One region of the Serratia sp. BNK-23 genome, then DNA from elsewhere that is predicted to be linked to it. Evidence: predicted binding sites of a transcription regulator. Region 1 holds the regulator's gene; the other holds the start of a gene.

Region 1 (7,693 bases):
CGATTGCAGATTGGTCAGGCGCGCGGCGGCGATACGCAGGGTATCTTTCAGGTGGTGGGGGAGTTTCTTCTCCAGCCCGGCGCTGACCACGCGCTGGAAGAACATATCCAGCCGCTCGCACTCCCACCAACCGTCCATATAGCTTTCGCCCAGGCCCAGGGATCCTTGCTGCAAAACGCGTTTAAAGAATTCGGGATTTTTAACCTGAATATCGAAAGGGCGCGATCCGTTGATTTCGATACCGGCCAGACCGAGCATTTCGTGCGCGATACGGTACCACTGGTTATCCTGGATGCTCAGATCTTCTATACACGATGAACTCATAGCTTCTCCATCACCTTCTTCTGACTGATGACCCGTTAGGAAACAGCTTAGACAATTTCTGCGGGTGCATACCTATACCAACGGGAAATAAGCCCGCGGCGTCTGATATCCGACTATGAACAGAGGAAATTTAAAGAAACGGCCCGACGCAAACGGCGCAGGATAAACGCCCCTTTAAAAAAAGAGTGTGACGCAAGGCGCGTACACAATAGCTGATTGAGATATAGAGATTATAAGATGTTACTTTACAAGGTTGTTTTTGAGTATAGGCGTGCCGAGGCGTTGACTCAACTGTAAATCGCACTCGGCACACATATTCTTTAAGTGATTATTAATCTTGGCAATTATGACGCTGAGTTAGCATGTTCCCGCTGTGCCTTTTGCTGCGCATCGGCCGCTTTTCCCCGCTGCAGGAAATAACCCAGCGCGGCCAGGACTACCGTAGATACCATCACCGTCACCGTCGCCAACAGCGGCTGGGCAATAAACGCCGACACCAGCATGCTTGCCACAAAACACAGCCCCAATTGCAGCGTATTTTGCAGCGCGGCGGCTTTGCCGCTGCTTTCCGGGAACGGCATCAGCGCATTCGCCACCATGATCGGGTAGCCGGCGCCGTTGACCAGCGCCATCACGCAGAACGGGATCAGCAGAGTGGTGAGCGTCGGATTGGTCAGGGTCGCCACCAGATACAGCGCCACCATGCTGACACCATAAGCTACCAGCAGCCACGGCAGCAGAGTTTTGCCATTGATGCGCTTAAGCGCGGCGCGGCAGCCGTAGCCGCCCAGCAGGAAGGCCAGCGTTTGCGGCACATAGCTCAGACCGATGTCGCTCGGGCTATAGCCCATATCGCCGAGGATGAACGGCGAACCGGTCAGCCAGGCGAAGAAACCGGCCGAGCAGGCGGCGTACATAGCGACGTTGCCGCTGAACACCGGAGATTTCAACAGTTGCCAGAAGCTGACGCCGTTTTTCGGCGCGTCGGCGGCGGGGGGCGTTTTGGCGCGCTCTTTGAGCAGCAGCGTCGGCAGCAGCAGCAGTGCGGTGATCACCAACAGCGCGGCGAAGATCGCACGCCAGCTGGCGTGGTTCAGCAGCCAGGCGCCAAGCAGCGGCGCCAGCGCTGGTGACAGCGCCACCAGCGGCATGATGGTGGCGAACACGCGGTTGGCCTGGCCTTCGCGATAGCGGTCGACCACCAGCGCTTGCCAGATGGCGGTGGCGGAACAGACGCCGACGGCCTGAATAAAGCGCAGTATCCAGAGCTGCACGGCATTTTCTACCCACAGCATGCCCAGGCAGCCGAGCGCGAACAGCGTCAGGCCAATCAATAATACCGGTTTGCGGCCCAGTCGGTCGGAGAGGGGCCCCCACAGCAGTTGCGCGAAGGCGAAGCCGGCCAGAAAGATGCTCAGGCTGGCGCTGACCGCGCCGGCGGAAATTTGCAGTTCCTCCCGCATGGCGCCGAAGGCGGGCAGGTACATATCGGTCGCCAGATAACCCAGCATGCTCAGGCCGGCGAGGTAGAACATAAAGCCAAAAGAATTTCGCATGGTATTTCTCGTTAATATTTTAGTGTCGCAGGTTTTTAGCGCCGGCCAGTGTATCCGGCTGGATCTCTGCTTGTGAAACGGTAATATTTGCAAAGTGCTGTTAAAAAAATTGAAGGCAAAGCGATGTGGTCTGAATATTCTCTTGAAGTTGTTGACGCGGTCGCGCGCACCGGCAGTTTCAGCGCGGCGGCGCAGGAGCTGCACCGGGTGCCGTCGGCGGTGAGCTATACCGTGCGGCAACTGGAACAATGGCTTGCGGTGCCGCTGTTTGAGCGGCGTCACCGTGATGTGGAGTTGACGCCGGCCGGCGCGCTGTTTATCAAGGATGCGAGAGTTGTTATCAAAAAAATGCTCGACACCCGTCGCCACTGTCAGCAGGTGGCCAACGGGTGGCGCGGCCAGCTGAATATCGCAGTCGACATCATCGTCAAACCCCAGCGCAGCCGCCAGCTGGTGCTGGATTTCTACCGCCATTTCCCCGATGTTGAACTGATGCTGCAACCCGAAGTGTTCAACGGCGTTTGGGATGCGTTGGTGGACGGCAGGGTGGACATGGCGATCGGCGCCACGCGCGCGGTGCCGGTCGGCGGCGGCTTTGCCTTCCGCGATATGGGCTACATGAACTGGCTGTGCGTAGTCAGCCCACAGCATCCGCTGGCGCAGCTGGCAGGGCCGTTAAATGACGATCGGTTGAGGCCGTACCCTGCGCTTTGTCTGGAAGACACCTCGCGCAATCTGCCCAAGCGCGTCACCTGGACGCTGGATAACCAGCGGCGGCTGGTGGTGCCGGACTGGACATCGGCACTCGACTGTCTGTGCGCCGGGCTGTGCGTCGGCATGATGCCGGCGCATCGGGCGCTGCCGCTGGTGCAGCGCGGTGAGCTGAAGGCGTTGCAGCTGCAGCAGCCGTTTCCCGCCAGCCCTTGCTGCCTGACCTGGCAGCAGGATAAACCGTCGCCGGCGATGAGTTGGCTGCTGGCGTATCTGGGCGATGGCGAGACGCTGAATCAGGAGTGGCTGAGCGAGGCGGCGCCGGAAGCCGTGCAGGCTTCCGGCTCAGGGGATTAGCGGCGGTAGTCGATGAACGGACCGTCGGCGACCGAACGGCGTTCCACCAGCTTCGGATGCACTTCGATCACCTGCGATTCTTCGCGCTTGCTGATGATGCGATCCAGCAGCATGGTGAAGGCCATTTCTCCCAGGCGCTCTTTAGGCTGGTGAATGGTGGTCAGCGCCGGAGTGAAGTAGCGGGCGTTGCGCACGTTGTCATAGCCGATCACGGAAATATCCTGCGGCACTCGCAGCCCCAGCTCATCAGCGGCGCAGATGGCGCCCATCGCCATGATGTCGCCGCCGCAAAATACCGCGGTCGGCCGCTGTTTTTGCGACAGGATTTGGTGCATCGCCTTGTAGCCGGACTCCGGCTCGAAGTCACCCTGGACGATCCACTCTTCGCGAATGTCGATATGCGCTTCCTGCAGCGCCTTCATAAAGCCCTGATGACGGCCGCCGCCGGTGTTGCGCGACAGCTGGCCCGGGATGGCGCCGATATCGCGGTGACCGCGCTCGATCAGGTAACGGCCGGCCAGATAGCCGCCTTCGAACGCGTTATCGATGATGGTGTCGGTGAAGTCGCCGCGCGCAGCGCCCCAGTCCATCACCACCATCGGGATATTACGGTAGTCCTCCAGCATTCCCAGCAGTTGATCCGGGTATTCGGAACACATGACCAGCAGGCCGTCGACGCGCTTTTGCGCCAGCATCGCCAGGTAGGCGCGCTGCTTGTCCAGATTGTTGTGCGAGTTGCACAGGATCAGGGTGTAACCTTTGCTGTAGCAGCTGTTTTCCACCGCCTCGATCACTTCGGCAAAATAGGGCGCTTCGCTCGAGGTGGCCAGCAGACCGATAGACTTGGTGTGATTGACTTTCAGGCTGCGCGCCACGGCGCTCGGCGAGTAGTGCAGCTCTTTGATCGCGGCCCACACGGCCGCTTTGGTCTCTTCGGCGACGAAACGAGTCTTATTGATGACGTGCGAAACGGTGGTGGTGGAAACGCCCGCGCGTTTGGCCACATCTTTAATCGTTGCCATGTAAGGAATGACTCCTGAACTCACATGTTTACAGCATGTAAGTGTGATGTTAATCGTTTGCCTACGTAGATCCTTCTCCAGAGAAGCGAAAACTGAGTTTTTAGTGTGTTGAAGTCTTCAGCGCTTAATCAGGAGGGGCATGGATGCCGGTACGCAGTTGTGAACTGCGAATTTTGTCGCATATTGAACAAAAGTGGAAGAGGTAATCGAGATTATAAACCGGGAAATGATAACAAGATTTTATCGGCGAACTGTGGGAAAATGATTTGACGTACTAATTGTGCGCCTTTTATCCTTAGGAAAGCCCATTTTAAAGGAGTTGTCATGGATACCGATCTGAAGATGTCTCTGTTCACTACCGTCGGCGCGTTGGCGATGATCATCGCTTTCAGCTTTGTCGCCGCGTTGAACTGATCTCCCGCCGGTTTTAAAAAAGGCGCAGCCTGGCTGCGCCTCGTCACTTCGGCAAGGCCTGCGTTTACGCCAGGTTTTCCGCCGCAAATTTCCAGTTGACCAACGCCCAGAAGTTTTCCAGGTATTTTGGACGCGCATTGCGGTAATCGATGTAATACGCGTGTTCCCACACGTCAACGGTCAGCAGCGGTTTATCTTCACCGGTCAGCGGAGTTGCCGCGTTGGAGGTGTTGACGATCGCCAGCGCGCCGTCCGGTTTTTTCACCAGCCAGGTCCAGCCGGCGCCGAAGTTTTTCACGGCGGCATCGGTGAACTGCTCTTTGAACGCAGCGAAAGAGCCGAAGGATTTGACGATCGCCGCCGCCAGTTCGCCCTGCGGTTCACCGCCGCCCTGTGGCGACAGGCAGTGCCAGTAGAAGGTGTGGTTCCACACCTGCGCGGCGTTGTTGAACACGCCGCCGTTGGAGGTCTTGATGATCTCTTCGAGCGATTTGCCCTCGAACTCGCTGCCTTTCACCAGGTTGTTCAGGTTAACCACGTAGGTATTGTGGTGTTTGCCGTAGTGGTATTCCAGGGTCTCGGCGGAGATGTGCGGCTCGAGCGCGTTTTTCTCATACGGTAATGCAGGTAATTCAAACGACATTGCTTCCTCCTTTACAGCGCCACTTTCTTCCCGCCCAGGCGGGAGCCAGATGGGCCGTTTTTTATTGTGGTCATTCAATCTTAACAATTTTCATCATAAAAAACAGGAGGAAAAGCGAGAAATGCGCGTGGGGGAGTGCGATGGGCGATAGCTTGAGCAGGCGGTTGCGACCGGGGCCGCAACCGCGCAGAACAGGGAATTAACGGATGGTTTTCGGCGTCACTACGCGGCGTGCGCCGATGTAATGGTTTTGCCAATAGTCGTTGTCGAGCTGGCTGATGCGGATCTCTTCGCCGGTGCGCGGCGACTGGATGAATTTGCCGTTGCCGAGATAGACGCCGACATGGTCCGCCACGCCGCGGTTGTTGATGCGGAAGAACACCAAATCGCCGCTTTCCAGTTCGCTTTTCTTGATCGGCGCCGCGTCGCGAAGGTGATACATTTCGTTGGCGGTGCGCGGCATCTTGATTTTCACCACGTCCTTATAGGCGTAATAGATAAGGCCGCTGCAGTCGAAGCCGGTGCGCGGCGAGCTGCCGCCCCAGCGGTAAGGCTTGCCCATCTGATCCATCAGCTTGGCCATCGCGGTCTGTTTGGCATGCTGGTAACGTTTTTTGTGCGCCGGGCTGAGTTTTAACGGCTTTTCTTCACGCGCCAGTTTGGCGGTGGCCATACCGGCGTCGCGGTGGCGGCCATAGCCTTTTTTATAGCCCTTTTTCGGCGGGGTGACTTTAATCTTGGCGGTTTTCTGCGCTTTGGCCTTGGGTTTGGCGCTGACGATCTTTTTCGCGCTTTTCTCGCTTTTGGCCTTGGCGGTCTTGGTTTTTTTCTCGGGGGCCGTCACTTTGGCTTTTTTGGCGGCTTTATCCGCTTTCTTTTTTCTGCGGTCATCGGGCCGCGCTTCATTAGCATGGCTTTTACGCTGCTCGGCGGCAACGCGCGCCTGTGGCGCAGCGTGCGCCAAATTGAAGAAGAGCTGCGTAAACAGCAGCGCAAAGAGCGTAAGAATTAAACGCATGTCGACGTCACCAACCTTGGCCCCGAAACGGATATCGAAAGAGTTACAGTATTCCCGAACTTCACCATATAAAACAGCGAAGAACTCATAAATAATAATCCATATTGTGAGAAAACGTTAATGACATTTTTTTTGGTTTAAAATCAGCCTGTTGATGTATAAAAAAGCGCCAGGCGACGGTGGCGGATATAATTAAGCCGCGCCGGCATCGCGGCGCAATATATTAGTGAAATGGTCGGATTAAAAATGTTATTCTCAACGTATGTTTTGACCGGAATGACGTGGCCGGTGAAACGCGATCGGCGGCGGGCGAATATCCTTGCAAAAGATGGCGTTTTCTTGCGACTGTTCCAGCCGCTACAATAGCCCGCGTGATGCATGTTGTAGCCATGAAATGTGGCTTGAGGAAGCAATAAATGACGACGACACTTGAAAAAATTCAGCACCAGATCGCTGAAAACCCGATTCTGCTTTACATGAAAGGTTCGCCAAAGCTGCCGAGCTGCGGCTTTTCCGCGCAGGCTGTGCAAGCGCTGTCCGCCTGCGGCGAGCGTTTCGCCTATGTGGACATTTTGCAGAACCCGGATATCCGCGCCGAGCTGCCAAAATACGCCAACTGGCCGACGTTCCCGCAGCTGTGGGTAGATGGTGAGCTGGTCGGCGGTTGCGATATCATCATCGAGATGTATCAGCGCGGCGAACTGCAGCAACTGATCAAAGAAACGGCAGAAAAGTATAAAGCGCAGGAAGACCAGCAGTCTTAATCGACGGGCTTGCGATGATCGCGTAACGGGCGGCGCCAGTGTAACTGGGCCGCCTTTTTTGTTGGTTTTATTCGGCGAGATCGCCGGCGGGCAGCGGCCAGCCGCCGAGACGTTTCCAGCGGTTAACCAGCTCGCAAAACAGCAGGGCGGTTTGCTCGGTGTCGTACAGCGCGGAGTGCGCCTGGCTGCTGTCGAACGGCATGCCGGCGGCGATGCAGGCTTTGGCCAGCACCGTTTGCCCCAGCACCAGGCCGCTCAGCGCGGCGGTGTCGAAGGTGGCGAACGGATGGAACGGGTTGCGCTTCAGGCCGGCGCGTTCGGCCGCGGCCATCAAAAAGCTGTGATCGAAGTTGGCGTTGTGCGCCACGATAATGGCGCGATTGCAACCGCGATCCTTGAGCCCTTTGCGCACCGCTTTGAAAATGGCGTGCAGCGCGTCATATTCGCTGACCGCGCCGCGCAGCGGATTGTGCGGATCGATGCCGTTAAACGCCAGCGCTTCCGGCTGCAGGTTGGCGCCCTCGAAAGGCTCCACGTGGAAGTGCAGGGTTTCGTCCCGCTGCAGCCAGCCGTCCTCATCCATTTTCAGCGTGACGGCGGCGATCTCCAGCAACGCATCGGTATTGGCGTTGAAGCCGGCGGTTTCAACATCTATTACTACGGGATAAAACCCACGAAAACGACCACTCAGGGCGTTAAGATCACTTTTCTCGGCCATCAGTTTCTTATCTTCATCGAATGCAGCGCGCATTATGGCAAATTTTGCGCCCGGTTGCAGGCGCTATCGCGCGGAGAATCAGCAGGGCGCCAACGCGCCCTGAAGGGGAGGCTTAGTGGCCGAGGCCCTGACCGGCGTGTTTGTTTTCGATCAGCTCGATTTTGTA
Region 2 (7,693 bases), 1.7 Mb from region 1:
TGCTTGCGCCCTCTGTACGGTGGTGGCCGTTTTTAGCCCAGCTGCTTACGGGCGTTGCGGAACATACGCATCCACGGGCTGTCCTCGCCCCACTCTTCCGGGTGCCAGGAGTTACTGACGGTGCGGAACACGCGTTCCGGGTGCGGCATCATCACCGTGGCGCGCCCGTTGGCGCTGGTCACGGCGGTGATGCCATTCGGCGAACCGTTCGGGTTAGCCGGGTAAGCTTCCGTCACCTGACCGGCGTTGTTGACGAAACGCAGCGCCACCAGACCATGGCTTTCCAGCGCCGCCAGATGCGCCGCATCGCGCACTTCGACGTGCCCTTCACCGTGGGAAACAGCGATCGGCATGCGCGAACCGGTCATGCCCTGCAGGAACAGCGACGGGCTGGCCGCCACTTCCACCAGGCTGAAGCGCGCCTCGAAGCGATCCGACAGGTTGCGCACGAAGCGCGGCCAGTGTTCGGCCCCCGGGATCAGCTCACGCAGGTTGGACATCATCTGGCAGCCGTTGCATACGCCCAGCGCCAGCGTCTGCGGACGGTGGAAGAACGCTTCAAACTCGTCGCGCACCCGCTCGTTGAACAGGATAGACTTCGCCCAGCCTTCACCGGCGCCCAGGACGTCGCCGTAAGAGAAGCCGCCGCAGGCCACCAGCGTGTGGAAGTCCTGCAGATCGCGGCGCCCGGCCAGCAGATCGCTCATGTGCACGTCCACGGCGTCAAAGCCGGCGCGGTGGAACGCCGCCGCCATTTCAACGTGGGAGTTCACCCCCTGCTCGCGCAACACCGCCACTTTCGGGCGAGCGCCCTTGGCGATGTACGGCGCGGCGATGTCTTCCTCGGGTGCAAAGGTCAGCTTCACGTTCAGGCCGGGATCTTGTTCATCCTGCTTGGCCTGATGTTCCTGATCGGCGCACGCCGGGTTGTCGCGCAGGCGCTGCATCTGCCAGGTGGTTTCCGCCCACCAGGTGCGCAGCGTATTGCGGCTTTCACTGTACAACGCCTTGCCATGTTGGTTGATGACGAAACGATCGCCGGCCTGCGCGCTGCCGATCTGATGCACGTTGTCGGTCAAACCGTGCTGCGCGAACGCCTGCTTCACTTCGTCGAGACGTTCGGCGCTCACCTGGATCACCGCGCCCAGCTCTTCGTTGAACAGCACCGCCAGCGCATCGTCGTCGAGGCCATCGAGGTTAACCTCTACGCCGCAGTGACCGGCGAAGGCCATCTCCGCCAGCGTCACCAGCAGGCCGCCGTCGGCGCGGTCGTGATAAGCCAGCAGCGCGCGATCGGCCACCAACTGCTGCATGGCGTTGAAGAAGCCCGCCAGTTGCGCGACATCGCGCACATCGGCCGGTTTGTCGCCCAGTTGGCGATAAACCTGCGCCAGCGCGGTAGCGCCCAGCGCGTTATGGCCGTTGCCCAGATCGATCAACAGCAGCGCGCTGTCGCCCTTATCGGTGCGCAATTGCGGCGTCACGGTGTCGCGCACGTCTTCCACACGGGCAAAGGCGGTGATGACCAGCGACAGCGGCGAGGTCATTTCGCGCTGTTCGTCGCCTTCCTGCCAGCGGGTTTTCATCGACATGGAGTCTTTGCCCACCGGGATGGTGATGCCCAGCGCCGGGCACAGCTCTTCGCCCACCGCTTTCACCGCTTCGTACAGGCCGGCGTCTTCACCCGGGTGGCCGGCGGCGGCCATCCAGTTGGCGGACAGCTTCACGCGCTTCAGGCTGCCGATTTCCGTGGCAGCCAGGTTGGTCAGCGCTTCCCCGACCGCCAGGCGGCCGGAAGCGGCGAAGTCCAGCAGCGCCACCGGCGCGCGTTCGCCGATCGACATCGCCTCGCCGTAATAGCTGTCCAGGCTGGCGGTGGTGACCGCGCAGTCGGCCACCGGGATCTGCCACGGGCCGACCATTTGGTCACGCGCCACCATGCCGGTGACGGTGCGGTCGCCGATGGTGATCAGGAAGGTTTTCTCCGCGACGGCCGGCAGATGCAGCACGCGCTTCACCGCGTCGGCCAGCGTGATGTCCCCACGCTGCACCGCCTGGCCCTGCGCCTGCAGACGGGTGACATCGCGGGTCATCTTCGGCGTTTTGCCGAGCAGCACGTCCAGCGGCATGTCGATCGGTTGGTTGTCGAAGTGGCGGTCGTTCAGCGTCAGGTGCTGTTCTTCGGTCGCTTCACCGATCACCGCATAAGGCGCGCGCTCGCGGCGGCAGATCTCGTCGAACTGCGCCATCTGCGCCGGGGCGATCGCCATCACGTAACGTTCCTGCGATTCGTTGCACCACACTTCCAGCGGGCTCATGCCCGGCTCGTCGTTGAGGATATCGCGCAGCTCGAAGCGCCCACCGCGGCCGCCGTCGCTCACCAGCTCCGGCATGGCGTTGGACAGGCCGCCGGCGCCGACGTCATGGATAAACAGGATCGGGTTCTGGTCGCCCAGCTGCCAGCAGCGGTCGATCACTTCCTGACAGCGGCGTTCCATTTCCGGGTTGTCGCGCTGCACCGAAGCGAAGTCCAGATCGGCATCGGACTGGCCGGACGCCATCGAGGACGCCGCGCCGCCGCCCAGGCCGATATTCATCGCCGGGCCGCCCAGCACCACCAGCTTGGCGCCGACGGTGATTTCCCCTTTCTGCACGTGATCGGCGCGGATGTTGCCGATGCCGCCCGCCAGCATGATCGGTTTGTGGTAGCCGCGCAGCTCGACGCCGTTATGGCTGTTGACGCGCTCTTCATAGGTGCGGAAGTAGCCCAGCAGCGCCGGGCGACCGAATTCGTTGTTGAACGCCGCGCCGCCCAGCGGGCCTTCGGTCATGATGTCCAGTGCGGTGACGATGCGTTCCGGCTTGCCGAAGTCCTGCTCCCACGGCTGTTCAAAGCCGGGAATGCGCAGGTTGGACACCGAGAAGCCCACCAGGCCGGCCTTCGGCTTGGCGCCGCGGCCGGTGGCGCCCTCGTCGCGGATCTCGCCGCCGGAGCCGGTCGCGGCGCCCGGCCACGGCGAAATCGCCGTCGGGTGGTTGTGAGTTTCCACCTTCATCAGGATGTGCGCGTCTTCCTGATGGTAATCGTACGTGCCGTTCTCCGGCGCGGCGAAGAAGCGGCCGACCTGCGAACCTTCCATCACGGCGGCGTTGTCTTTATACGCCGACAGCACGTAGTCCGGCGTCTGCTCGTAGGTATTCTTGATCATTTTGAACAGCGACTTGGGCTGCTGCTCGCCGTCGATGATCCAGTCGGCGTTGAAAATCTTGTGGCGGCAGTGCTCGGAGTTAGCCTGCGCGAACATATAAAGTTCGATATCCGTCGGGTTGCGCCCCAAACCGGTAAAGGCATTCAGCAGGTAGTCGATCTCATCCTGCGCCAGCGCCAGGCCGAGCCGAACGTTGGCCTGCTCCAGCGCGGCGCGCCCTGCGCCCAGCACGTCGACCGACTGATACGGCGCCGGCTGATGGTGCGCGAACAGCTGTTCGGCCTGTTGCAGCTCGCTGAAGACGGTTTCCATCATGCGGTCGTGCAGCAGCGCAGCGAGCTGCCGCCACTGGGCTTCCGTCAGCTCGGGCGCCTTGACGTAGAACGCCAGACCGCGCTCCAGCCGCAGCACCTGTTGCAGACCGCAGTTGTGGGCGATGTCGGTGGCTTTGGAAGACCAGGGAGAAATGGTGCCCGGACGCGGCGTAACCAGCAGCAGCCGGCCTTCAGGGGCGTGTTCGGCGAGAGAAGGACCGTACTTGAGCAGACGCTGAAGCTTGGCGTGTTCTTCGGCACTTAGCGGTGCGCTGACATCGGCAAAGTGGACGTACTCGGCGTAGATATCACTGACGGGCAGGTGAGCGTCCTGGCAGCGGGACAGCAGTTTGGTAATGCGAAAAGCCGATAAAGCGGGCGAACCACGCAGAATTTCCATAATCAAAGTTCTCTCGTCTTCGAAGCGAAGGATAAGACGCTTCATTGGGCGCAACAGGGGAAAACGCGCGTCATTATAGAGAATCCTCGGCGCCGACGAAACCGTTTGCGTAGGGATTATTGATAAAAGCGTGCCGCACCGTCGAATTGTCATAACGTGTCAATAAAGTTGCACACTGGCGTTTTGTTGCGCAAAATGCCCCCCGCACTGGTGATTTAACCATGAGAAAAGTCGCGGTTGTCGTCGCCGGCGTACCTGTGCCACCACTGGATAACTATTTGAAACGTCTTAAAATAAACTACATCCTCATCGGCGTTGTCACTCTGCTTCTGGCTCTCGCGCTGTGGCCCAACATCACCTGGCGCAGCGGCCAGGGCGGGCAACTCCAGGAGATCATTTCCCGCGGCGAGTTGCGTATCAGCACGCTGAATTCACCGCTGACCTATTTCAACACCAAGCAAGGGCCGGGTGGGCTCGACTACGAACTGGCCAAGCGCTTCGCCAACTACCTCGGGGTAAAACTGGTGGTGATCCCCCATCAGAACATCAATGACCTGTTCGACGATCTGGACGACGACGACGCCGACCTGCTGGCGGCGGGCCTGATCTACAACCAGGAGCGCCTCAGCCGCGCGCGCACCGGCCCGGCCTACTACTCCGTTTCCCAACAGCTGGTGTACCGGCTGGGCACCCCGCGGCCGAAAAGCTTCGCCGACATCAAAGGCAAGCTGGCGGTCGCCTCCGGTTCCGCGCACGTCAGCACGCTAAAGCAGCTCAAACAGGATAAATACCCGGATCTCGCCTGGGAGTCCTCCAGCGATCTCACCTCCAAAGAACTGCTGGAGCGGGTGGCCGACGGCAAGCTGGACTATACCCTCGGCGATTCGGTGACCATCGCGCTGCTGCAGCGCATCCATCCGCAGCTGGCGGTGGCGTTCGACGTCACCGACGAAGAGCCGGTCACCTGGTACCTCAAACGCGACGGCGACGACAGCCTGTACGCGGCGATGCTGGATTTCTACAGTCAGATGGTGGACGACGGCACCCTGGCGCGGCTGGAAGAGAAATACCTCGGCCACGTCGGCAGCTTCGACTATGTGGACACCAAAACCTTCCTGTCGGCCATCGATTCGGTGCTGCCCAACTTCCGCCCGTTGTTCGAGAAGCACGCCAACGAGATCGACTGGAAGCTGCTGGCGGCCATCGCCTATCAGGAATCGCACTGGAATCCGCAGGCCACTTCCCCCACCGGCGTGCGCGGCCTGATGATGCTGACCCGCGCCACCGCCGACGGCCTGGGGGTCAACGATCGCCTCGATCCGGAAGAGAGCATTCAGGGCGGCGCCCTGTACCTGCAGCGGCTGATGGCCAAGGTGCCGGACAGCGTGCCGGAAGACGAGCGCATCTGGTTCTCGCTGGCGGCCTACAACATGGGGTGGGGCCATATGCTGGACGCGCGCAAGCTGACCAAGACGCAAAAAGGCAACCCGGACAGCTGGGTCGACGTCAAACAGCGCCTGCCGATGCTCAGCCAAAAGCGCTACTACCCGCAGCTGACCTACGGCTATGCGCGCGGGCGTGAAGCCTACAACTATGTAGAAAACATCCGCCGCTATCAGGTCAGCCTGGTGGGCTATCTGCAGGAAAAAGAGAGAAAGGCGGCGCAAGCGGCCGCCGAGCAGGAAGCGTTGGGGAAAGGCTACCCGACGGTGATGCCGGAACTGGCGCTCAACTACTGATTATTCCGGCTTATCCGCCGCCCGCTGCGCCAGCCTGAGCGCTTTTTTCTGTTCGCGGCGCAGGCGGAAGAAATTGCTCAGGGTGGCGGCGCATTCGTCCGCCAGCACGCCCGAGACGATCTCCACCTGATGGTTCATGCCCGGATGGCGCAAAATGTCCACCAGCGAGCCGGCCGCGCCGGTTTTCTCGTCGGCGGCGCCGTACACCAACCGGCGGATGCGGCTGTGCACCATCGCGCCGGCGCACATCACGCAGGGCTCCAGCGTGACGTACAGCGTGGCGTTCAGCAGGCGATAGTTTTGCAGCACCGCGCCGCCCTGGCGCAGCGCCATGATCTCGGCGTGTGCGGTAGGATCGTGGCGGCCGATCGGCCGGTTCCAGCCCTCGCCGATGACCTGATTGTCCAGCACCAGCAGCGCACCCACCGGCACCTCGCCCTCTTCCTGCGCGCGCAGGGCCAGCTGCAATGCCTGACGCATCCAGTACTCATCGTTATATTCAGTCATCGCATAATTCCTCGTGCGCTTTTGCGGCGGGCATTATACACACTAGCCTCCCTTTGTCGTAGCCGCCCGCCAATGGCTATACTGGCCGAATCGGCCGATGATTCAGGGACAAGAAGCATGAAACTCAGTAAAAAGAACGCCGTCGTGGTGCGCAAGGCGCTGGACGGTTGGGTTGGGGAAGGCGCCATGACGCCCGAACAACGGCAGCAACTGCTGCAGCATGTGGACGTGCAACCTTTCGACTGGCGGCGACTGGCGCGCTATGCGTTTCTCGCCGCGCTGGCCTCGCTGCTGATCGCCGTCACCAGCCTGTTCGCCGACAGCGAACTGCTTGCATGGCTGAGCGAACTGTTCCGCTTCGACGCGCCGGTGCGCATGGCGATCGCCGGCGTACTGGCGGCGCTGGCCTACGTTTGGGCGCTGCGTCGTCGTCAACGCCATCCGGAAAAACGCTACGGCAATGAGGCGGCGCTGTTTGTCGCCGTGTTGCTCACCGCCTGCGCCTTATGGCAACTGGGCGTCTGGCTGGATAACGGCAGCGGGCGGGTTTCCGTGCTGCTGCTGGTCGCCGCGCTGCTGTACGGCGCGATCGGCTGGTTCAGCCGCTCCGGGCTGGTATGGTGGTTCGCCCTGCTGTCGCTCGGCAATGCCTTCGGCGCCGAGACCGGCTACCTGTCCGGCTGGGGCGCCTACTGGCTCGGCATGAGCTACCCGATTCGCTTTATCGCCTTCGGCGGGGTGCTGATCGCCGCCGCATTGCTGCTGCGGCCGCTCTTGGCGCAGCGCGGCCTGCAGCGGGTGTCGCTGGCGATGGGCCTGCTGTACCTGTTCATCGCGCTGTGGCTGCTGTCCATCTTCGGCAACTACGGCGATCTCGACAGCTGGTACCGCGCGCGCCAGATTGAGCTGTTCCACTGGAGCCTGCTGTTCGGGCTGGCCGCCCTCGTCGCCATCTGGCTGGGGTTGAAGCATGACGACGCCATGCTGCGCGGTTTCGGGCTGACCTTCCTCGGCATCAACCTCTATACCCGCCTGTTCGAGTTTTTCTGGGACAGCATGCCGAAAACGATTTTCTTCGCGCTGCTCGGCCTGAGCCTGTGGGCGTTGGGGCATTATGCGGAAAAGATTTGGCAGCTCGGGCGCAAACCACACGACGTAACCGACGACTGATCGCGGCAGCGATAACAGCAAAGGGCGGAATTCTCCGCCCTTTGTTTATTCCAGCTGCTGCAGCTCGCCCTGCTTGCTCACCCGCCAGCGGTGCTCGCAAAAGAACAGCAGTGGATTATCCTGCTTGCTGTCGCTGTAACCGCTGTACAGCTTCAGCGGCGCGCCGAGCCGCTGTTCCAGCTGCACCACTTTCTGCGCCCCCAGGCAGCGCAGGGTCAAGACCCAACCGCCGCAGCGGCGCGTGATGCGGCTGCCGATCAACCGCACCCGCGGCAGAAACGCCGAATCCCGATACACCTGCTCCACCAGTTGCTCCGGCGAGCCGGTAATCAGCCACACTTCGGCATCGTGCTC

What was found. Region 1 encodes PurR, which represses purine synthesis genes. Its sites were predicted from a motif close to CANGCAAACGTTTGCNTG; they were not measured.
Region 2: a site for PurR is predicted at 4,018-4,035, ahead of purL (phosphoribosylformylglycinamidine synthase). Genes of this name have one in related genera too.

Annotation. Positions count from the first base shown of each region.
Region 1 is NZ_CP179900.1:2,697,567-2,705,259, reverse strand. Features, by position in the region: gene cfa (cyclopropane fatty acyl phospholipid synthase) at 1-324, opposite strand, end outside; gene punC (purine nucleoside transporter PunC) at 669-1,880, opposite strand; gene punR (DNA-binding transcriptional activator PunR) at 2,004-2,948, shown strand; gene purR (HTH-type transcriptional repressor PurR) at 2,945-3,970, opposite strand; gene ACMGF9_RS12745 (YnhF family membrane protein) at 4,295-4,384, shown strand; gene sodB (superoxide dismutase [Fe]) at 4,449-5,027, opposite strand; gene ACMGF9_RS12735 (C40 family peptidase) at 5,227-6,045, opposite strand; gene ACMGF9_RS12730 (Grx4 family monothiol glutaredoxin) at 6,462-6,809, shown strand; gene rnt (ribonuclease T) at 6,877-7,560, opposite strand; gene gloA (lactoylglutathione lyase) at 7,640-7,693, opposite strand, start outside.
Region 2 is NZ_CP179900.1:1,046,047-1,053,739, reverse strand. Features, by position in the region: gene purL (phosphoribosylformylglycinamidine synthase) at 33-3,923, opposite strand; gene mltF (membrane-bound lytic murein transglycosylase MltF) at 4,202-5,662, shown strand; gene tadA (tRNA adenosine(34) deaminase TadA) at 5,663-6,169, opposite strand; gene ACMGF9_RS04970 (DUF2157 domain-containing protein) at 6,287-7,339, shown strand; gene yfhb (phosphatidylglycerophosphatase C) at 7,385-7,693, opposite strand, start outside.